Regions from separate parts of the Aeribacillus sp. FSL K6-1121 genome, predicted to be linked through region 3. Evidence: riboswitches for the same ligand, from Rfam matches in the RefSeq annotation. Region 3 holds a riboswitch; each other region holds the start of a gene.

What was found. A riboswitch is a leader RNA that binds a small molecule or an ion and turns the genes downstream of it on or off. The one in region 3 is predicted to bind cobalamin.
Region 1: it holds a riboswitch for cobalamin, as region 3 does, so the genes downstream of both, metE (5-methyltetrahydropteroyltriglutamate--homocysteine S-methyltransferase) here and NSQ61_RS00415 (ribonucleoside-diphosphate reductase subunit alpha) in region 3, are expected to answer to the same signal.
Region 2: it holds a riboswitch for cobalamin, as region 3 does, so the genes downstream of both, NSQ61_RS08920 (ABC transporter substrate-binding protein) here and NSQ61_RS00415 (ribonucleoside-diphosphate reductase subunit alpha) in region 3, are expected to answer to the same signal.

Annotation. Positions count from the first base shown of each region.
Region 1 covers NZ_JBBOPS010000001.1:3,382,693-3,390,721, reverse strand. The annotation lists gene qoxD (cytochrome aa3 quinol oxidase subunit IV) at 1-49, opposite strand, end outside; gene qoxC (cytochrome aa3 quinol oxidase subunit III) at 51-665, opposite strand; gene qoxB (cytochrome aa3 quinol oxidase subunit I) at 667-2,607, opposite strand; gene qoxA (cytochrome aa3 quinol oxidase subunit II) at 2,631-3,596, opposite strand; gene nfsA (oxygen-insensitive NADPH nitroreductase) at 4,090-4,839, opposite strand; cobalamin riboswitch at 5,238-5,437, shown strand; gene metE (5-methyltetrahydropteroyltriglutamate--homocysteine S-methyltransferase) at 5,576-7,873, shown strand.
Region 2 covers NZ_JBBOPS010000001.1:1,823,948-1,831,976, forward strand. The annotation lists gene NSQ61_RS08910 (adenosylcobinamide amidohydrolase) at 1-1,294, opposite strand, end outside; gene NSQ61_RS08915 (FecCD family ABC transporter permease) at 1,296-2,357, opposite strand; gene NSQ61_RS08920 (ABC transporter substrate-binding protein) at 2,320-3,294, opposite strand; cobalamin riboswitch at 3,399-3,579, opposite strand; gene NSQ61_RS08925 (N-acetylmuramoyl-L-alanine amidase) at 3,785-5,230, shown strand; gene NSQ61_RS08930 (DUF1540 domain-containing protein) at 5,313-5,471, opposite strand; partial or broken gene NSQ61_RS08935 (FAD-dependent oxidoreductase) at 6,214-6,775, opposite strand; gene splB (spore photoproduct lyase) at 7,009-8,025, shown strand.
Region 3 covers NZ_JBBOPS010000001.1:84,695-92,723, forward strand. The annotation lists gene NSQ61_RS00410 (ribonucleotide-diphosphate reductase subunit beta) at 1-660, opposite strand, end outside; gene NSQ61_RS00415 (ribonucleoside-diphosphate reductase subunit alpha) at 673-2,937, opposite strand; cobalamin riboswitch at 3,074-3,252, opposite strand; gene NSQ61_RS00420 (Hsp20/alpha crystallin family protein) at 3,386-3,826, opposite strand; gene NSQ61_RS00425 (globin-coupled sensor protein) at 4,170-5,459, shown strand; gene NSQ61_RS00430 (ABC transporter ATP-binding protein) at 5,833-6,537, opposite strand; gene NSQ61_RS00435 (ABC transporter ATP-binding protein) at 6,530-7,285, opposite strand; gene NSQ61_RS00440 (branched-chain amino acid ABC transporter permease) at 7,282-8,029, opposite strand, start outside.

The sequences.
Region 1 (8,029 bases), 3.3 Mb from region 3:
AAAACCCGAAGACATGCTTCCAAGGAAATCCTTTTTCGTTTTGTGCCAAGTTAACTCACCATCCCTGTCAAATAGACGAGTGTGAAGAGGAAAATCCAAACGACATCAAGGAAATGCCAATATAGACTTGAAATAAACACTTTTCTTGCCGTATCCGCGTTAAGACCTCTTTTCAGCACCTGCAAAATGATAATCAAAATCCAAAATATCCCGATCGTGACATGAAGCCCGTGCGTTCCAACAAGAGTGAAGAAGGATGAAAGGAACGCGCTTGTTTGCATTGTTGCACCTTCATGGACAGCATACAAAATAAACTCTTCTATTTCAAAGTACAAAAAACCGATTCCCAACAATATCGTAACAATCAGCCAGCCGATCATACCGGCTTGCTTGCCTCTTCGCATTTCATAAACGGCAAGACCGCAAGTGAAGCTGCTTGTAAGCAGAAGAAAAGTTTCAATCAAAACTGTTTTCAACTCATACAATTCCTCGGGACCTGGTCCGCCCGCTGTTCTGGAGACGAGCACAAGATACGTAGCAAAGAGGGTGGCAAACAGGGCAAGCTCTGCCCCGAGAAAAATCCAAAAACCTAAAATATTTAATTGATTTTGTTTCGTTGAATACTCAAGTGGAAGATTCGATTGTTTTGGAGCAATTTCCGACATGTTACTCCCTCCCTGCTTCCGTCTGTTTAATTTCTTCGACCGGCACATAGTATCCATCATCATATTCAAAAGAGCGCAAAATCATGCAGATTATAACGCCGATCAATCCGATGATCGCAACCGGCATCCATTCGAAAACTAAACCGAATCCGGCTATAAAGAAGAAGATCGACATGATGAAAGGCCGCCCCGAATTTGATGGCATATGGATTGGTTTATATTCCGGCTTCTCTTCTTCTTTTCCTTCTTTCCGTTCCTTCTTCATCATCCACCAAGCGTCAAGACCTTTTACCTGCGGTGTTACGGCAAAGTTGTAATGCGGTGCAGGCGACGGAATAGACCATTCCAGCGTTCGGCCATCCCAAGGATCTCCCGTGAGGTCACGCTCGCCTTTAAAGTACGTGTACACAACATTAATACACAGGAAGATAAAGCCGATTCCCATCATAACTGCGCCAATAGTCGAAATGACGTTTAATTCCGTCCAGCCGGCATCTGCCGGATATGTGTAAATTCTTCTTGGCATGCCCATAAATCCTAAAACATATTGCGGCAAGAAACATACATTAAAGCCAAGGACGAAAAACCAGAACGTAATTTTGCCGAGCTTTTCATTTAAAATGACGCCAAACATTTTCGGATACCAATAATGAAGCGCTGCAAAGACAGCAAAGACCGTACCGCAAATTAACGTATTATGGAAATGGGCTACAAGGAAATACGTATTATGATATTGGTAATCGGCCGCAGCCATCGAAAGCATCACACCTGTAACCCCGCCGATGACGAAAGTTGGAATAAACGCCAAAGACCATAGCATCGCAGATGTGAATTTGATTCGACCTTTATATAAAGTGAAGAGCCAGTTAAAGATTTTTACCCCTGTCGGTATGGCTATCGCCATCGTCGATACAGAGAAAAATGCATTAACCGGGGCTCCTGAACCCATTGTGAAAAAGTGGTGCACCCAAACGAGCATACTTAATACAGAAATCGCCACCATGGACCAAACCATGGCTGTATAACCGAAAAGACGTTTTCTTGCAAACGTTGAGACAACTTCCGAAAAAACCCCAAACGCTGGCAAAATGGCAATATACACTTCCGGGTGCCCCCAAATCCAGAACAGGTTCGCCCAATGCATTGGCACTCCATCGCCTGAAAGCGTAAAAAAGTGAGTGCCAAATATTCTGTCCAACGTCATTAATGCTAAAGCAACCGTCAATACCGGAAAAGCGAAAACAACCAATATAGACGTAATAAGTGTTGCCCATGTAAACATCGGCATGCGCATTAAAGTCATTCCAGGAGCTCTCATTTTTAGAATCGTTACAATGAAATTAATACCGGAGATTAATGAACCGATCCCTGAAATTTGCAATCCTAATAAATAATAATTTTGGCCCGGCCCCGGGCTGAGTTCATTTCCAGCAAGAGGCATGTATGCCGTCCACCCTGCATCCGGTGAGCCGCCGATCACAAATGAAATGTTGAACAGCAAGGCGCCAAAGAAAAACGTCCAGAAGCTGAGTGCATTCAAATACGGGAACGCCACATCTCTAGCTCCAATTTGGAGAGGAACTGCAATGTTCATGATCCCGAATATGAACGGCATTGCCATAAATAAAATCATAATGGTTCCATGTGTAGTGAAAATTTCATTATAATGCTGTGAATCTAAAAACGTATTATTTGGCACTGTCAATTGGGCGCGCATTAAAAGTGCGTCTACGCCCCCTCGGAATAGCATTAATACGGCGGAAATAATATACATAATCCCTATTTTTTTATGGTCAACAGTCGTTAGCCACTCTTTCCACAGCCATTTCCATTTTTTAAAATAGGTTAATACAAAAACGATACCAATAATTGTTAATACAATGGCTGCATCCGCCATATATATAAGGGGTTCGCCGGTAACGAAAAATTCATCCCATTTCACAGCACGTTCCTCCTTCCTTCCGATTAATGTCCTTCGTGCTGATGGCTTTCATGTTCACGATTATCATGATGATCAGATTCAACTTCCTCCAATTTTATGGTACCGTGCTTTTCTTTTGCAGGGATATTGTCTAAATGCTCACCTGGTTTCGCAAAATCAACCCACGCCAAGTGTGTTCCAGAAAAAGTCAATTTATCTTTTAAAACTCCGACTTGGATGATTTCGTTAAATTGTTTTTTCGTCAGCAATGGAGCTGATGCTTGTGTTTCTTTCACCCATTTATAAAAATCTTCTTTTTCCATTGCGTTCACATCAAATGTTTGATGGGCAAATCCTTCTCCTGTAAAATTTGAATTCCGCCCTTTAAACGTACCGACATGATCAGCCTGCAAATAAAGAGTCATTCCCATTCCAGCCATATTATATTTTTGTCCGCCCAACTCTGGAATCCATAAAGCGCTCATCCCGCCGACAGCTGTCAATTTAAATTCAACTGGAACATCTTTTGGAATGTTGACATAATTGACTGTTTCAATATTTTCCTCCGGATAGCTGAAAATCCATTTCCAATCGGCTGCTGTCGCATGAATTACAATTGGTTCAACTCCTCTAGATTCCTTCGGCGGTTTTTCAAGCTCAAAAGTCGCCTTAACCGTTGGTATCGCCAATGCAATGACAATCAACACAGGAATAGCTGTCCAAATGATTTCCAGAAGTGTATTTCCGTGCTGGTCAGGAGGCTCATAATCAAGATTTTCCGGTCTCTCCCTGTATTTCCATAAAATAACGGCAAACAGCACAAAGATGACAACAATAATAAACAGCATAAACCAAATTGACCAAAGGATTAAATCCTTTTGAACCTCTGCAACAGGTCCTTTCGGATTTAATAAAACAAAGCGTTCACTGCAACCTGTCAACAAAAAAAGCAATGACAGTGGTAAAACCTTCATAAACAAGTTCAACCATTTTTGTTGTTGTGCCGGCATTTTCGATCCCTCTCAAATCAGAAATGTTTTAAATTTTCATAAAAAACCGACTTAATCGATTCAAAAATTAATTGAGTTGTAAATGAACTTTATCACATTTTTATCGAAATAAACTTTAATTCAAAAAACAGTCAAGAAACGATAAATTTTTTGTAAAATTTTTGCCACGAATCTGACACAATATAGAGAAATTCCGTTTTTTCAGGGAATCTCCTCTATATTTTCCAAATAAAAGCTGATGGGAATGTATTCGAGGGATATACGTGAAGAAGCTGAAAAATGACGTTTTCATCTGATTTCTTGAACCGATGTATCATTCTAAATTTGCCAAGTTGCCAAGTGAGGAAATAAGCAGAATGAGTTAGCAGCCGAGTCAGGGGAAAAATAAACAAATTCACGCTGAAAGGAAGAGTTCGGATAAATGACTTACATACAATTTTCTGTTCAAAAATAAAGCTCCTATCTTCATAAAATCGAGATAGGAGCTGAAGCTTTAGTTTAAATTCAATCCTTTTTTCTCAACAAATTGCTTCATGTACATTCTTGTCGGATTCGAAAGCATGCGAGCCATTTGACCAGTCCAAGTATCTTTGCGAATCCCGTTTGTTCGCTGATCATAATAATTGGATACTATTTCATTATATTGTTCAAGCTCGCGCACATATGCTTCTTGATCTTGCTTATATTCTTCCTCATGATAAATATGCTCAAAAGGTATTCTTGGTTTTTTCGCCGTTTCTTTTGCAGGGTAGCCGACAGTTAATGCAAAAAGAGGAATAACCTTGTTTGGAATTTTCAACAGCTTCGATACTTCTTCTAAATTATTGCGGATGCCTCCGATGTAGCAAATGCCGAGTCCCATTGACTCAGCCGCCAACGCAGCATTTTGAGCGGCCAGTGCAGCATCAATGAGAGCTACCATAAATTTTTCAGTGCTCCTCAATGAATCTTCTACATTTTTGCCTTCCATTTCACCAATGACTTCATGACGGTGCAAATCAGCGCAAAAAATAAATAAATGTCCGCTCTTCTCTACGTAAGCTTGGTTTCCTGCCTGTTCAGCGAGCTTTTTTTTCGTTTGTATATTTTTCACCCCGATAATGGAATAGGCTTGCATGTAACTTGAAGTTGAAGCGGCTTGGGCGCATTCGACAATTAATCGGATTTGCTCATCTGTCAAAGGCCGATCCTCAAAATGACGAACGGAACGGTGATTTAAAATGGTTTTGATAATGTCGTTCAACATAATCATCCTTTCTATGGTCTCACTTATTTTTTGAAAAATCACACTTCTTCCAATCCAAGTATTAACATGAAAATGCTTCTCTTTCAAATGATTCGTATTGAAAAATACGTTTTTTACAGCTCCTTTTTCAGTGAAGGCTCCAAGCACCTAATTTTACCATCGTATCTCAAACTATTCACTACAACGCTCCTGTATTGTAAACAACAAAATTTTTCAAATTTACGTTATTAGAAAAATTAAATTTTAAAAACGACCCTATAAACATTTCGCAATTTGTATGCGAATTTCTGCTTCTGTCCATTGATTTCCCAAAATAGGGCAGCACTTTTCTGAACCTAAAAAATAGGGATTGAAAAAACAAAAAAAATCATCTATTCTGATAATTATAGTTTCATATAGTGTTCCAAGCAGCAGGTGCGTCATATTGCGTCGGCAATATGCGCTTAAAAGGGAAGATTGGTGAAATTCCAACACGGTCGCGCCACTGTGATGGGGAGCTTTTGGCCATCATCCACTGTTTCAATTTTTGAAATGGGAAGGAGGATCGAAAGCGATGATCCTAAGTCAGGAGACCTGCCTGTTGTATGCACTGCCACCTACGCGTCATAGGGAGGAGTGATGAAGCCATGTTGAGATTTAAGCCCTTCATGTATCTCAACACGAGTTAGAGTCCACAATTCCCTCTTTCACGCGTAAAAAGAGGGTTTTTATTATGTGTTGAGATACAAATCAAATGGGGGTGTCATTATTGACATTAATTAGTTCAAATCTTGGCTATCCAAGAATTGGTGAAAGAAGAGAATGGAAAAGAGCGCTGGAATCATTTTGGAACGGAAACATTTCAGAAAGCAGCTTGGAGGAAACATTAAAAGATATACGTCTTCTCAATCTGAAAAAACAGAAGGAAAAAGGAATAGACCTGATTCCTGTCGGAGATTTTTCATTATATGACCATGTCCTCGATACTGCTTTTATGTTTGGGTATATTCCTTCTAGATTCCAGCATATGGAGCCGACTTCATTAAAAACATATTTTGCAATGGCTAGAGGCTCTGATGAAGCAGAAGCAATGGAAATGACCAAATGGTTCAACACAAACTACCATTATATTGTTCCGGAGCTTGAAAATAAAACGCCGGCGTTAGTAAAGAACCGTCTGCTTGAACTTTTTCAGGAAGCGAAAAACGAGCTGAATATTGAAGCAAAACCGGTTTTGCTAGGTCCAATTACTTTTTTAAAGCTGGCAAAACAATACGATCAACACGATTTTCATAAACATTTGTCTGCTTTAATTCCTGTTTACGTCCAATTGTTGACGGAACTTGCTCAGGCCGGTGCGAAATGGGTGCAAATTGATGAGCCGATTCTTGTACAGGAGCTAGATGATTCATCGATTCCTTTGTTTAAAGAGGTATACGATGCTTTCCACAAAGCGCTTCCTTCGTTAAATATCATTTTGCAAACATACTTTGAAAGTATAACCCATTATCAAGAAATTGTGTCTCTTCCTGTCGCTGCAATTGGCCTGGACTTTGTACATGATCATGGCGTCAATCTGTCGAACATCAAAACGCTCGGCTTTCCGAAAGACAAAATTCTCGCAGCTGGTTTGATCGACGGCCGCAACATTTGGAAAGCATCCTTAGTATCGAAAGCTAAGGAAATCGATGATCTTGCGCAATATGTAGATATTGATAGATTGATCATTCAGCCTTCATGCAGCTTGCTTCATGTACCTGTTACAGTTCAAAACGAACAGAGCTTGCCGTCCATATTGAAAAATGCTCTTTCCTTTGCTGATGAAAAATTGGATGAAGTAAATGAACTCGCTCAATATGCAAAAGGGAAAAGAACGATCGATGATTTAAAACAATATGACCGCTCTTATACGGATTTTATCCATTCTTCCTTTCGGACAAATGAGAAGGTTCAAGAGGCCGCCAAAAATATCGGAGCATATCCAACGAAACGCTTGGATTATACCGAACGGCAAAAACTGCATAAAAAAAGATGGAATCTGCCGATTTTACCAACTACTACGATCGGAAGCTTTCCGCAGACGAAAGAAATCCGGCAAATCCGCTTAAAATGGCGGAAAGGCGAATATTCAAACGAGCAGTATGAATCGGTCATCAATAATGAAATAAAAAAATGGATTGACATTCAAGAGCAGCTCGGTTTAGACGTATTCGTCCATGGGGAATTTGAACGGACCGATATGGTCGAATTTTTCGGGGAAAAATTAAATGGAATTGCTGTTACGAATAACGGCTGGGTGCAATCATACGGGTCACGATGCGTGAGACCGCCGATTATTTACGGAGATGTAGCATTTGATCAGCCGATGACCGTAAAAGAAAGCGTATATGCACAATCACTGACAAGCAAGCCTGTTAAAGGGATGCTGACAGGACCTGTCACGATCCTAAACTGGTCATTTGTGCGCAATGACATCGACCGTATAAGCGTTCTTCGCCAGCTCGCCCTTGCCATTCGCGAAGAAGTGCTAGCTTTAGAGAAAAATGGAATAGGCATGATTCAAGTTGATGAGCCTGCATTACGTGAAGGATTGCCTCTGAAACAATCAAAACAAAAAGAATATATCGAAGGAGCTGCTGAAGCCTTCAAGCTCGCCACCAGCTCTGTTCGTCCGGAAACACAAATCCATACTCATATGTGCTATTCGCAATTTGAGGATATCATGGAGGCAATTGATGACCTTGATGCGGATGTCATTTCTATTGAATCTTCCCGAAGCCATGGAGAGCTTGTTCATGCTTTTGAAACGTATCAATATAAAAGAGAGATTGGCTTAGGCGTATATGACATTCACAGCCCGCGAATTCCATCCGTTGAAGAAATGGCAAAAAATATCGACCGCGCCTTAGCAGTGCTTGACGTGCGCCAGTTTTGGGTTAACCCTGACTGCGGACTAAAAACAAGATCAGTGGATGAAACGATTAGTGCTTTAAAAGTCATGGTCGAAGCTGCGAAAACCTATCGAGAAAAAATAACTGCTGCACAAATTTAAGAAAAGTATGGCCCGATTCTCTCAGCAGTCAAATCCCGATAAAACCGGCAGAAATGTCAGTTTCTATACTTTCATTTAAAAAAGGAGCCTTGCCGCTCCTTTTTTACGTTTATAAAAGAAATCCCCTTTCGCCGACTTTCAAAAGCCGATCCTATA
Region 2 (8,029 bases), 1.7 Mb from region 3:
TCGTATTGGAGACAGGATCCAACACTTTTTCATCAGCCAGCGCCTTCGTTTTGGCTTCTGTTGCCGTCATCACACTTTCAATAAATGCTTGATCAGATAACCGTCCGTTTATCAAAATCCATGTATTGATCGTCCCTGAAGCTATGCCATTCCGTTTTATACTATTTGCTGCATCCACTGCATTGGAAAGTCCTGCTGTCACAACAATGACAACGGAGACTCCTTCTGCTTCAAGCTCGCTGACTACCCCATCTTCCAAACAAGCCGCGGTCATCATGGCGACTGTTGCATGTTGATCAAACCCGTTTTTCTGCAGAAAATCGGCCATTTCCGAACGGCTGTCTTGACAATTGTAGCTTTTATCGACATGACGGTTGACAAAAGTGCTGTGCCAGCCAAATCCTCCGCCAATAATGGCAGATGAAAGGGTTTTGAGCGGCGATGCCGCTTTTAAATAGATGAGTTCCTTCGTCTGAACAATGTCCCTTTTTGTCACTTTATATGTTTCTTCCTGTTTCTGTTCGGGTATAAGCAGCATTTGCGGGCGGGCAAGCTCCGGATGTGATTGTTTGACAATCGAAACACCATACACCTGTTCAATCGTTTTTTCGTTCATCACGACAGATGGATTATCAACGGCAACCGCTTTTCCATCTTTTAATAACAGCAGTTTGTCACAATAAAGGCTTGCTAAATTCAAATCATGAAAAATTGAGACAACCGTTAATCCATTTGATTGTGTCCAATTTTTCAACTGATCAAGCATGATTTTTTGATGGGAAATATCAAGATGGTTCGTGGGTTCATCTAATAAAAGCAAAACGGGGTTTTGTGCAAGAGCCTGCGCTAAAAAAACCCTCTGTTTTTCCCCGCCGCTTAATTCATTGATCGCTTTATTTTTTAAGTGGGAAATATTCGTCTGCTCCATGGTCTTTTGGATGATTTGTTCATCTTCTCCCGTCAACCGCTTGAAGAAACCCGTTTGAAAAGGATAACGGCCGAGCGCCACTGTCTCCCAAACGGTATAATCAAACATTTGCGTTGGGATTTGCGGCAATGAAGCGATGTTTTGCGCCAATTTTTTCGGAGAATAAGCAGAAAGAGGTTTGCCGGCAAGCTCGATCGTGCCGCTTTTAACCGGAAGAATCCCGCTGATCATTTTTAATAGTGTCGTCTTTCCACTCCCGTTTGGCCCCAAAATGCCAAATATTTCCCCTTTTTTTACTGAGAAGGAAAGGTTTTCGATAATCTTTCGCTCTTGATAGCCTCCCGAAATGTTCTTGACTTGCAGCATGTTACCCTCTTCTTTCCATTCTTTGTTTCATTAAAATAAAGGCAAAGCTGGGAGCGCCGATTAAAGCCGTGATCACACCGATCGGAAGTTCTGTCGGCGACACGATCGTTCTTGAAACGAGATCCGCCAAAATTAAAAAAGCGGCGCCAAAAATGGCGGACAGAGGGAGAAGATGGCGATAATCACTTCCCCAAAGCAGCCTGTTTACATGCGGGATGACAAGACCGACAAACCCAATCGTTCCGCTGATGGCAACGGCCGCACCGGCTAAACAAGAGGATGATGCTAAAATAAACAGCTTTCTCCTTTTTACATGGACCCCAAGCTGCTTCGCCTTTTCTTCGCCAAAGGACAGAGCGTTTAATTCTGTTCCGTTTACAAAAATCAAAATGGACCCGATTAAAAAAAACGGCAAAAGCATCAAAACGTATCCCCAGCCGCGCATCGCAACGCTTCCTAACAGCCAGTTGACAATTTGTCGCAATTCTTCTCCTGTCAGGGCAATCATCAACGAAATGAAAGCACTTAAAAAGGAACTTAAAATAATTCCGGTCAGCACAATGGTTTCAATCCTCATCGTTTTTTCAATGAAATTGGCGAACAAAATCACAGCCAAAATCGTTAAAAAACCCGTAAAAATGCTGACAACCGGCAAAGTGAATGAGCCGAAAAAAGGAATTTGAATGCCGAAAAAAAGAACAAGTACAGCACCTAAAGAAGAACCTGATGAAACACCGAGCGTATAAGGATCTGCCAAAGGGTTTTGCAAAAGCCCTTGATAACAAGCCCCCGCCATTGCAAGCGAGGCTCCGACAAGTCCGGCTAAAACGACACGAGGAAGTCGAATATCAAGCACAATGCTTTTCATGCTTTCATCAATGTCCGGCGCCAAACCAGTATGAAACAGTTGATTGAAAATTATTTGGAAAATATCCTTAAACGTGATGTGAAACGTTCCGATAGAAATTCCTAAAAAGACGGAAAAAATAAGAAAACAAGCGGTCGCCGTATAGGCGACCACATGTTTATTTTTTGTAGACATCCGGATAAATTGCTTTCGCAAGTTCTTCTACTCCTTCAACCAATCTTGGGCCTGGGCGGCTCACCAAGTCGGAATGCACATCGTAAACCCGTTTATTTTTCACCGCTGATACATTTTCCCATCCTTTGCGTGCCAACACCTGGTCAACAGCTTTATCGACGTAATAGCCGTATGTCGTCACAATGACGTCTGGGTTCAGTTTTACAACGGCTTCTTCCGTCATTTGCGGCCAGCCTTCTTGATCGCCCGCTGCATTTTTTGCTCCAATGATCGTTAGCATTTCATCCATAAACGTTCCTTTTCCAGTCGTATAGATTTGTGGTGCGGGATTCACTTCGACAAAAACAGACACTTTTTGATCATCCGGAATCGTTTTTCCTTTTTCTTGAATATCCGCCAGTTTCGTTTTCATCTCAGCCACAATATCTTCGGCTTTGTCACTTGTCCCTGTAATTTTGCCGATTGTCTGGATGGAGTCATACACTTTATCAAATGATTGGGCATCTTCGACTACAAAAACATTTATTCCCGCATCTTTCAGCTGCTTCAGCCCTTCCTGCGAGTTATGGGCGCTGGAAGCATGCGCTAAAACAAGATCCGGTTTTAAAGAAATAATTTTTTCAACATTAAATTCCATCCCGCCAACCTTTTCTTTGTTTTGAACATCTTCCGGATAGTTGTCATTATCACTTACACCGACAATTTGTTCACCCAACCCTAAAGCATAGGCAATTTCAGTATTGCTTGGAATTAGCGAAACAATCCGCTCCGGTTTTTCGTTTACCGTCACCTCATTTCCTAAACCGTCCTTGACCTTCACCGGAAATTGTGAAGCCGTCTCTTCCGTCTTTTGATTGCTTTTGTTTTCAGACGGCTCTGATGTATTTTGTTGGCCGCATCCAGCCGCAATTCCAAATAGAAGTAATAAGGCTAAAAATAGTGCAGATAGTTTTTTCATCATTTTCCTCCTCCAATAAAAAACATCTTCTTGAATTCGATAAGAAGATGTCTGAAAACGTACATATGTATTGTTTTCAAACACCTCCCTATCCGCGTAGGGTTTTAGGTGTGCTCAAACAGGCAGGTCTCCTGGCTCATGGTCATCGCTTCCTGGACCTTCCCGTTGAAACAGTGGTTTTCCCAGGTTGCTCCCATTCACAGTGGCGGGACCGCGTTGGATTTTCACCAAACTTCCCTTTTAAGCTGGCAGCTATGTGCCGGCACCTGTTTGCTTTTTGGTATAATGTTATGACGAAATGTATTATACATGATTTGATTGAATTCTGGTAGGAAGAAAATGCAAAAAATCGACAAATTGACCTAAATGTTTTGGATTTCGATACAGTTTTCGCTAAAAATAAAATTTTTTTGAACTTCCTTTCCATTACTTGAATAAAATATTTGCAGACAAGCGAATTGGATGTTTGAAAACGAAGGAGGATATTGCAGTGACAACCGTTCTTTTAGACCCTGGCCACGGAGGAAGCGATCCCGGCGCAACCTATAGAAATTATGAGGAAGAAGATTTTACGTTGACTATTGCCCTCTTGGCAAGACAACATTTACTTGAACATTACCAAGTCAACGTGCTCATGACGCGCACAGACGATCGAACAGTCGGTTTGTCAGAAAGATCATCCATGGCTAATCGAGAGAATGTTGATTTTTTCTGTTCCATTCATATTAATGCCGGCGGAGGAACAGGTTTTGAAAGCTATGTTTATAACGGAGGGGCCTCTCCAAGAACGATCCAATACCGGTCCGTCATCCATGATCAAATTATGAGCGTCATCGGTCCGAAATATAGCGTAAAGGATCGGGGCAAAAAAAGCGCCAATTTTCACGTATTAAGAGAAACAAAAATGCCTGCGGTTCTTTTGGAAACATTGTTTATTGACCATTCGAATGACATCAAACTTTTAACATCGTCTGACTTTATGAGCGACTATGCAGCAAGCTTAGCCGATGGAATCGGAAAAGCGCTTAATTTGCCCAGAAAGTCGACACGCACCACCCCAACTCCGCAGCCATCGCCCGCTGCAGGCAGCAGGATGTACAAAGTCATTGCCGGTTCCTTTAAAAACCGAGAAAATGCAGAAAAGCTGATAAATGAACTGAAAGGAAAAAATGTTGATAGTTTCCTTTCCGCTGCGATGGTGGACGGAGCAAGTTATTTCCGCGTTCAAACAGGAGCATTTAAAAATTTGCAAAATGCAAAAGACCAGTTGGCAAGGCTTGTTCAATTAGGATACAAGGATGCATTTATATTAACCCCTGCAGAACAAGGAACGGCACAATCAGGCCAAAAGACAGATTCATCCCGTTCATCAACACCTCAACCGAAAACCCCTTCTCCCGATTCAAGGGATATCCCTATTTTAGGGGAAACGCTCGTATCGGGAACAATCTTGGATTTATATGTAGAAAAAACAAATCCTAGCGCACCTCAGCTGGGCGATTTGTATGAACAATTAAGCAAATCCTACGGAATTCGCGGCGACATCGCATTTGCACAAGCAATTCATGAAACGAACTATTTCCGTTTTACGGGAGTAGTCAATCGCAATCAAAACAATTTTGCCGGAATCGGAGCTACCGGTCCAAATGTTACAGGAGCAAGCTTTTCCACTCCGAGAGAAGGCGTTCTTGCCCATCTTCAACATTTATATGCATACGCCACAACGAAGCCTCTTCCAGCCGGGTTCCCCCTCGTCGATCCCAGATTTATTTATGTGGAACGAGGTTCTGCCCCGACCTGGAAAGATTTAAATGGGAAGTGGGCCGTTCCCGGCAGCCGTTACGGAGAAATGATTTTATCCATTTACCTATCCATTTTGCAGTTTGCAATTCAACAATTGAACGCTGCTCAATCAGCCATAAGCAAACAAATATAATCTGAATTCCAAAAAGATGTTGTATAAAAATGAAAAGATTATCAAAAATACAAAGAGAGCCAACTTCCGGCTCTCTATTTTATTAAAATGCTTCTGGTTCAAACGTCTTGCAATCAGTTTCCTTTTGATTTTTTGCCGTTTTTCCTGAATGACTTACGACATAAATGGCATCAGCTGCACATTTATTCCCTTCCGCCCAATATTTGCAGTTATTTACCTCACACAAAACGTCCTGCGCCATGTTTGTCACCTCCCAGTTATATATTTTCCTTTGGAAAGTGATTTGATACTTGTTTTGGTTGTGAAATGTCCATGGCAATATTTCGAATCGTAAAGGCAATCGTTTTTGCATGTTTTGTTGGCTGTTTAATGAATTCATGATTATCATGTCATTGTAAGCCAAAATTCGATTTATTTTGTCGATGGACAAGCAAGGTGATCTGCTCCATACCAAAAGGTGCCTCAGAAAAAGAAAATGCAAACATTTGTAAACGCCTCAAGTCCTCCAATTGCTATGCAATTTCACTCATCCGTAACTTTCATTTAGTGATTTGGAATGACAAAAGCCGCCATTTGCGGCGGCTTTCTTTTATTTGGCAAAAATGTGATTACCGATCACTACATGTTGTTTTTGCCGGAAAACGATTCCATTTGGCAAGATCCATAAAGCTTTATTATCTTTTCGACAATCCGTCTTCTGTCCATCATGCAGCAGAAAGCTCTATTTTTCAAGAAAATCGAGGCAAAAAACAGGTTTCATCAATTTGGCAATTGTGCCGCCTCCGCTTTTGCTGCAAGCATTCGGGCTCCCTTTTCAGTACACAATTTCCTTATTTTTGCTGCTTTCTTCGCTGGTTGGCTGTTGTATCCATTTGTTTGTTCTTTTGTTGAGAAAGAAGAATCGCTTTGGTAGGTAAGTTCGCTTTTGCAATGAAATAAAAAAGGACATAGTCGCTTGATGCCTTGTCCTCATTCCTTTTTATTCATTTTTTCAAAACATCATGGTCGACGTAACGCTCGCCGTTCAGCTCACTAATAACATTGATCGCAACTTTGGCGCCGTCGCCGGCAGTGATGATCGTATGTACGCTGACACCTGCAGCTGTACCCGCAGCCCAAATTTCCGTCAACGTTTGTCTTTCCTAGTGCATCGACATCAAATATTGTTTTAATGCGGGGTTCAGTCCCGTCTTTTGTCTTTAATCCGACTTTGTCGGCCAAATCTGTCAGAACTCCTGTAGCTAATATGACGTGTTTTGTTTCATAGGATCCTTTATCCGTCTTGAATACAAGCTCTTCCGCTTGTTTTTCAATTGTCTCCACATTTTCTGCCACAATCTCCGCGCCGAATTTTTCCGCTTGTTTTTCCCTGTTTCAATTAAATCAGACCCAGAAATTTCCATAACCCATATGGTTTTCAATCCAAGCTCGTTTCGTCACGGATTTATCGTTGTCCAACACAAGCGTTTTTTTACCGGCTTTTGCCGTGAACAAAGCGGCGCTTGCACCCGCCGGACCAGCCCCGACAATGACTACATCATACATGTTGCAATTCCCCCTTTTAGGAAAACAATTGTACTTCCATCGTAAGCGCAATTAAAACGAATTGTAAAGATCTTCATCTGCCTTTTCCTTGCAAGGGGAACCGCTTTTGTAGGAATCGTCCTCTCAACATTTTATTATTTCCGCAAGCAGTTTGAAAAGAGGACGGGATAAAATCTCATGAAAATCAATAAAACGGAAGGAATATCGGCATAATAACATAGAGGTGATTGATCATGAAGCCGTTTATTCCACAACTCGTATACATTGAACCAAGAGCCCTTGAATACCCGCTTGGAGTGGAATGGAAAGAAAAATTCGAAAAAATGGGAATCGACATTCGCTATACAACTTCCCACAATCAAGTGCGTAATATCCCCGGAGAAACACCTCTCCAGAAATACCGCAATGCGAAGTCGACTTTAGTCATCGGGGTTCGAAAAACATTGAAATTTGATACGAGCAAGCCTTCTGCCGAATACGCCATTCCACTGGCAACCGGTTGCATGGGGCATTGCCATTACTGCTATTTGCAAACAACGTTAGGAAGCAAACCCTACATTCGCGTTTATGTAAATTTAGAGGAAATTTTTCAGCAAGCTAAACAGTATATAGAAGAGAGAGTTCCAGAAATAACCAGATTTGAAGCTTCGTGTACGTCTGATATCGTCGGGATAGATCATTTAACACATTCACTCAAAAAAGCGATCGAATTTATTGGAGAAACAAAGCTGGGGAGATTGCGGTTTACAACGAAATATCATTACGTAGACCATTTATTGGATGCCAAACATAACGGCAACACCCGCTTCCGATTCAGCATCAACAGCGATTGGGTCATTCGTCATCTGGAGCCGGGAACATCAAGATTGGATGAAAGAATCAGCGCCGCTTTGAAAGTCGCAAAAGCAGGATATCCTATCGGTTTTGTTGTTGCTCCGCTATATCGGCATGATGGATGGAAAGAAGGATATAGAAAATTATTCAAAAAACTGGGTGACGTAATCGAAGACGATAACTTAACATTTGAATTGATTCAACACAGATTCACGAAACCTGCCAAAAAAGTTATCGAAGCAAGGTATCCAAAAACGAAACTGGAAATGGATGAGAAAAAAAGAAAATACAAGTGGGGGCGGTATGGAATTGGCAAATATGTTTATCAAACAGAAGAGGAAAGGGAGCTGAAAGAGACGATGGAACAATATATTCACTATTATTTTCCTAACGCCATCATCGAATACTTTACGTAAAACT
Region 3 (8,029 bases):
TTCATCACGGTTAATGTAGTTAATCATCGTGCTAGTGGCTACCATCTTTTGGTTTCTGGCTAAATTATAAAAGAATGCGAAACCGGAATAGAAAAATAAACCTTCCAGTATGACATCAAAGACGATCGATTTCAACAAATTCTCCACATTCGGATTTTCTGCAAATGCTTTATAACCGTTGGTGACAAATTCATTTCGCTTCCTTAAAACCGGTTCGTTCCGCCAATATTCAAATACTTCATCCTGTACGTTTTTAGGCACGATGCTTGAGAGAATATACGAATATGAATGGTTATGAATCACTTCCTGCTGGGCGAGCAAAATCATTAAGGCGTTTATGCTCGAGTCTGTAATATAATCGGCAACTTTTCCGGCATAATCGGTTTGAATGCTGTCTAATAAAGCTAAGAGGCCGATAATTTTTAAAAATGCGTCCTGTTCTCTTTCTGAAAGCTCAGGAAATTGCTTCACATCTTGAGCCATATTAATTTCAAAAGGTGTCCAAAAGTTTGCAAGCATCCGTTTATATTTTGGATATGCCCACGGGTAGGCGACATCATCCCAATTGAGCACGTTGGAACATTTTCCGTTCACTATTGCTGTTGAACGGTTTGGTGCATCAGGATCCATAATAATTCGTTTTGTTAATGTTTGCTCCATATTAATTCCTCCTTAACTTGCACATGATTCACATTCATAAATGTCGCTTGATGTCGAACGGACATAATACGTTGTTTTCAATCCGGATTTCCAAGCAGTCAAATGAAGCTCCAGCAATTCTTTCGCTTTGATCGTGTTTAGAACGTAAAAGTTGAACGAAATGGACTGGTCAATATGTTTTTGACGCACCGCATTTTGTTTAATGCTCCATGTTTGGTCGATCAAATAAGCGGATTTATAATACCAAGTCGTTTTTGCATTTAAGTCGGGAACGGTAACTGGAATTTTGTAGTCTTTCTTTTCCTCTGAATAAACTTTTTGGAAAATTGGATCGATGCTTGCTGTGCTTCCGGCTATAATGGAGGTCGATGCGTTCGGTGCGACCGCCATTAAATAGCTGTTGCGAATCCCAAAAGTCTGCACTTTTTCCTTTAATTCCTGCCATTTTTTTGACGTATAACCGCGGATTTCAAAATATCGCCCTGTATCCCACTCCGAGCCTTTAAAGAGAGGGTATGCGCCTTTTTCTTTTGCGAGCTCCATACTCGACTGAATGGTTAAATACGCAATTTTTTCATATAATTGGTCGACAAATTGGACTGCCTCGTCGCTTTCCCATGTAATTTCCTTTAGTGCAAATAAATGATGCATGCCAAACGTTCCAAGACCGATTGCACGGTATTTTTCATTTGTAAGCTTCGCCTGTAATACCGGAATGTTATTTAAATCGATAACGTTGTCCAGCATCCGCACTTGAATAGGGATTAAACGTTCCAGAACGTTGTCTGGGACAGCCCGTGCCAAGTTGATGGAAGAAAGGTTGCAGACGACGAAATCGCCGGGCTTTTTCACAATGACAATTTTTCCATCTTCAACATATTGTTCTTCAACAGTAGTAGCACTTTGATTTTGCGCAATCTCTGTGCATAAATTGCTGCAATAAATCATGCCGGCATGCTTGTTTGCGTTTTTTCGATTCACTTCATCCCGATAAAACATAAAAGGCGTTCCCGTTTCAAGCTGGCTGATCATAATCCGTTTCATTATTTCAATCGCAGGCACTTTTTCTTTAGATAAGGAAGGATGATTCACGCACTCAAAATATTTTTCCCGAAAGCTGCCGTTACCTTTTTCTTCATCATAATAATCTTCCAGACTGAATCCCATGACTTTGCGAACTTCGTGGGGATCGAACAAATACCAGTCCCCGCGCTTTTCAACTTGCTCCATAAATAGGTCAGGAATGCATACACCTGTAAATAAATCATGGGTGCGCAGCCGTTCATCTCCGTTATTTAATTTTGCATCAAGGAAGGCGAAAATATCTTTATGCCAAACATCCAAATAAACGGCAATTGCTCCTTTTCTTTGGCCGAGCTGGTCGACGCTCACCGCCGTATTATTTAATTGCTTCATCCAAGGAATGACACCTGATGAAACTCCTTTGAACCCCCGGATATCGCTTCCGCGGCTTCTGATTTTCCCTAAATAAACTCCAATGCCTCCGCCGCTTTTAGAAACATTGGCAATATCAGTGTTCGAATCATAAATGCCTTGAAGGCTGTCGTCTACCGTATCAATAAAGCAGCTTGAAAGCTGACCGACTGATTTTCCTGCATTAGCCAATGTCGGTGTTGCAACCGTCATATATAAATGGCTCAATGCCCAATACGCTTCCTTTACAAGATGCAAACGTTTGGATGGATGCTCTTTCATCATTAACGTCATAGCGATGATCATAAAACGTTCCTGTGGAAGCTCAAATGTTCGTTTATGAAAATCTTTAGCTAAATACCGGTCGTAAAGGGTCCTTAATCCGATGTATGTAAACAGCTTGTCCTTCTCAGGATCAATGGCATTTCCCAGCTCCATAATTTCCTCTTTTGAATAATGCTCTAGCAAAAGAGGGCTGTAGATTCCAAGATCGGTTAATGTTTCGATTAACAAATAAAAATCGCCGTAGCCCGGTTGGTTGTAATTTCTGTTTTGGCTCGCTTCATGGTAAATTTTTTCAAGAAATACGTGTGCAGCTAAAAAAGTCCAATCCGGCTCACTTTCCGAAATGTTTGCTAAAGCTTCAATAATCAGCAGGTTTGTAAATTTTTCAAGATCATCAATCTGCTGGTATTGTAAGGTTGTCAGCACTCTTTCGCTGTATTCATGAAAGGAAAGGGACGGAAACTTTTCTTCAAGCTGCCTTAGATAAAGCTCCAAATCGCTCCTGTTAAAATGATTTTGAAAAACCTCGTATAGATTTAATGCTTTCGTAATATTCATCAAACATCCTCCTTATCAAAATAAAAAATCGCTCAGGAAGCTGAGCGGATCAAACGATGATTAAAAAGGAGGCAGTTTACAAGGCGAAACTACTCCATTCAAACCATCGTTTCATCTTCCCAACCCCCGAAGAATTAGAAACGTTCGGACAAAGGCAGGTCTCCTGACTCGTGCTTCATCCTACTTTGAATCCTTCCCATACGAAACGTACAGTGGATTATTCATTTCGTAGCACTCACAGTTGCGGGGACAGTTCCGGATTCTCACCGGATTCCCTTTTAAGCTGAAAACAGCACCTTTGTCGTTAGGTTTTCAATATATAGTATTTAATTGTTTTTGATTACACAATATATAGATTTTTGATGTTATATATTCATCATAATCGTACTTGGCGAAAATTGCAATAAAAAAGTGAGGCTGATTGAAATTTTGCAACCTCACGAAACAATTAATGAAACTGAATATCAATTTTCTTTTTGTTGTTTTCGGTTTGTTTTGGAATACGGATTTCCAGAACGCCATTTTTATATGTCGCGCTCACTTCTTCTTCTTTTACATTTGCCGGCAATGCAACAGCACGGTGAAACCGCCCGATAAACCGTTCGCGTCTATGCATTTCTTCTTCCTTTACTTCTTTGCTTCTTTGAATTGTGCCACTGATCGTAAGAACGTTGCGATCAAGATGAATGTCAACGTCTTCCTTTTTTTCAAGGCCGGGCAAATCACACGTAACAATTACTTCATTAGCAGTTTCATGAATATCAAGCCGGGGGGTATTCATAGTCTCAAAGTTTTCAAAAAAATGCGGGAAGCCTTCAGAAAAAACGCGATTCATGTTTCGTCTAAATTGGTTGATCTCAGAAAAAGGATCGTAAGGAATGAGAGCCATATGATTGTTCCTCCTTTGATTTTTTTACAGAAAATATTATTTGTGTTGTAACCGAGAAATATTCACCAAGCAAAATTCCAATTATTGTTTTCAATGTCCGGTGTATCCAAAGTTATTTCGGAATAGAGCTCTTTCAGATTTTTACTATTTATAATCGCCTTTAAACATGTTTTTCGTCAACAGTAATCTTTAGTTTTATAGAAAATATTTCATTTTCGAATATTGAATGTAACGAATTTGAATAAATTTTAAAAATTAATTGAAAAAATTGTTGATCATCTATTTTTAATTGCCGATATATACAATGGACACTAATAATGAATTTTGAAGGGGAAATCAACCAATGTTTAAAAAAAGAAAACAAGTTCCATCACTTTTTGAAAAACAAGTAGATCTTCAACAAGTAAAACTTGAAGTGACTGATGAAAAATATCAAAGACAATTAGCGATGGTTGGCCTGACAAAGGATGATCTTATTTGTACTCTTATATTAAAAGATGCGATTGAAGAAAACATAAAGTTTATTATCGATGCATTTTATGATGCTCTCCATCAAGAACAATTTTTGATTGACATAATTAATAAATACAGCTCGATCGAAAAGCAGAAGGAAAGATTGAAAAAACATGTGCTGCTTATGTTTAGCGGATCCTTGACAGATGAAGATATAACAAGAATGAAGCGGATTGCTGTAGCCCACGTCCGCATTGGATTAGATACGATTTGGTACATGAGTTCATTCCAGCAATTACAGAAATCAATTTTTTCCGTTGTTGCGAAAGCGTGTCCATCGAAGGAAGATTATCATAAAGCGGTGGTCACCATTGCAAAAATGTTAAACTTTGAACAGCAAATTGTGTTGGAAGCATATAATGAAGAGTATTTAAAAAGACGGCAAAAAATCGAAAAGGAAAAACAGGAGCTTCATGAAAACATCGCCCAAACCTCCATTCGTCTTGCTGATCTTATTGAATCAGCCAATTCAGCTATACAAAAAATTAACGAACGATCCAAACAATTTGCCTTAATTGCAGTTGATCGTTTTGAAACAGCGGCATCAACCGAAGCAGAAGTCAGTTCAAGGAGAGAAGACTTGAATTTTCACTCCGGTTTAATGGTCAATATAAAAGAACGGACAGATGATATTGCTTTAAAAATAAAGTCGCTTGAACAAACTTCTGAAAAAATTAATCATGTCGTCTCGATTGTTACTTCTATTGCTGAACAAACTAACTTGCTGGCTCTAAATGCCGCAATTGAATCAGCGCGTGCAGGGGAATACGGGAAAGGATTCGCTGTTGTTGCTAGTGAAGTGAGAAAGCTGGCGGAAGAAACAAAAAATTCCGTGCTTGGCGTTTCCAATTTAATTGAGGAAATCAGAGCGAAAATTAACGATATCGCTTCATCTATTGTGGAAGTAACAGAGCTTACAGGCAATGGTTCGCAAAGAATGAAAGAGATGAACCAATTCTTCGACAATATTTTGTATGCCTTCGACAAAAATAAAGAACAAACTGAAAAGACGAAAAATGAACTCGAAAACTTTGCTGAAATCATTGATGATATAACAAATTTCATTGCGCAAATCAATGAGACTTCAGAACATTTAAAAAAGCTGGCCAATCATATATAAATTCTTTTTCAGACGCTTGAGCCCCATCATTCCGAACTTAGGAGAGATGGGGTTTTTATTGGTACTGAACCATAAAATAGATATATGAAAAGGAGGGCGGCCGGGAGATGTTTGCTTCATAAATCACCATACCGCCTGTACCGTCGGCAAATCCGCTTGTTGCAAATGTTTTTCCTTCTTTTTCTGGATGAATCACAAAAAGCTGAACAAGTACTTTGGTTCTGTACAAATTTAATAGTACGAGGATCTATAAAAATTGTTTGCGCAGTTCTAACATCGTTATCGTTTTGCTTGGAGATTAAAAAAATAAGGATATATGCTCGTATATTGAACATATATCCTCATATTCTTCCAAATGTTATGTGGTGTTTTTCTATACCCCAAGATATTTATGTTGTATTTCATTATTTTTCATTAATTCATCTGGGCTGCCCTGCCATACAATAGTACCTTTGTTCATAATTAAAATTTCATCTGCTACTTTGCATGCAAGTGATATATTTTGCTCAACCATTAAGATCGAGAGTCCTTCCTGCTTCAGTTTTACAACTATATCGCCGACCTGATCGATAATGACAGGGGCTAATCCTTCCGATGGTTCATCCATTAATAAAAAACTGGGATTTGTCATCAAAGCTCTTCCGATTGCAAGCATCTGCTGTTGTCCGCCTGATAGCTCAGTACCCATATTTTTTTCTCTTTCTTTTAAAACAGGAAATAATTCATATACCCTTTCCAAATCCCAATTATTATTTCGGTCTATTAAATTTTTACGGGCAGCCATTGTCAAGTTTTCACGAATGGTAAGAGAAGGGAAAATCCGCCTTCCTTGTGGAACGAATCCAATTCCAAGGCACGAAATTTGATGAGGCAACAGGTTATTCAGCTGCCGTTCCTTAAATTGAATTTTTCCCCTCCGCGGTTTAAGCAGCCCGGCAATCGTATGAATCGTTGTTGATTTACCTGCTCCATTTCTCCCAAGAAGAGCAACACATTTCTTGCTTGGAACTGAAAATGAAACGCCTTGAAGAATATGACTCGTTCCGTAGTAAGAATGGACATTTTGAAGCTCAAGCATGAGCTTTTGCACCTCCCCCAAAGTAAATTTTCCTTACTTCTTCATTGTTTCGAACTTCTTCGGGAGTGCCGCTTAATATCACTTCTCCGTGATGAAGAACAGTAATTCTGTCAGCAATGGAAAATACAACATCCATATCATGTTCAATAATTAGTATAGATACCGTCCGAGGAAGCTTTTGAATCATTTCAGCTGTCTGTGCAGTTTCTGCTGGAGACATTCCTGATGTCGGTTCATCCAAAAGCAAGATCTTCGGTTTAGACGCCATCGCTAGCAAAATCTCAAGAAGTCGCTGCTCTCCATAGGAAAGATTGTTCACCTTGACATTTCTGCGTGTAGAAATCTCCCATTGTGCAAGGATTTCATCTGTTTCTTTTTTGAGGTCGATATGCTTTGTCAACGCATGAAACATTTGGTAGCGATATCGTTTCGTTGCTGTTAAAGCAAGATGAAGATTTTCTTCGACTGTCAAATTTCCGAACAAGTTGTTTTTTTGAAACGTTCGCGACATTCCTAAATGAACCAATTTACTGGAAGGCATATTGCTTATTTCTTGCCCTTCCAAAAATATTTTTCCTGAGTCAATTGGCAGGACATTTGTAATACAATTAAAAAGAGTTGTTTTCCCCGCACCGTTAGGGCCGATGATAACATGGCGTTCTCCTGGCTGAACTTCCAATGACACGTTTTGAAGAACTTGTAATGTTTTGAATGATTTGTTTATATTTTCTACTTTTAATATACTCAATTGACTACCTCCTCTTTTTCAACATGCTGCGGAGCGTAATCATCGCTATTTTTTCGTTTTTTATAAAAAATCTTAGATTTCAATAAAGCAAACCAATGGATAATTCCACCTTTGCCAACCAGCACAAGAATCACTAACAGGGCTCCCATTATAATTGGCCACCGTTCTGTGTACGTGCTGATAAAGTTCTGTAAAAAAATGAATAGGCCAGCTCCGATTGCCGGACCAATCAGCGTACCAACTCCTCCAATTATTACCATCATCATAACTTGACCCGAAAACATCCAACTCGATACATCTGGGCTTACAAAAAGGTTGTAAAATCCGTATAAAGATCCTGCAAATCCTGCTAGGGCTCCGGAAAATGTATATGTTAAAAGCTTATAAATGCGTACATCGTACCCCAATGCACTCATTCGTGCTTCGTTTTCCATTATTCCTTTGACAATTTTACCGACTGGAGATTCAACAAAAAATCTAAGCAGTAAATAAACAATAATAAAAGCTGCTGCCATTACGGAATAAATCCCTATAGGACTGACAATTTCGCCAAAACCGAGATTCAAAGGAGCGGAAACTTTCATGCCGTCTGCTCCGCCAGTCCATTGCTTTAATTGCCAAGCCAGAGCAAACAGCAATTGTCCGAAAGCAAGAGTAATCATTAAAAAGTAAAATTTCGAAGTGCGTATAAATATCGCGCCAGTAACTAATGCAAGAAGACCAGATAAGCAGATAGAAAAAAAT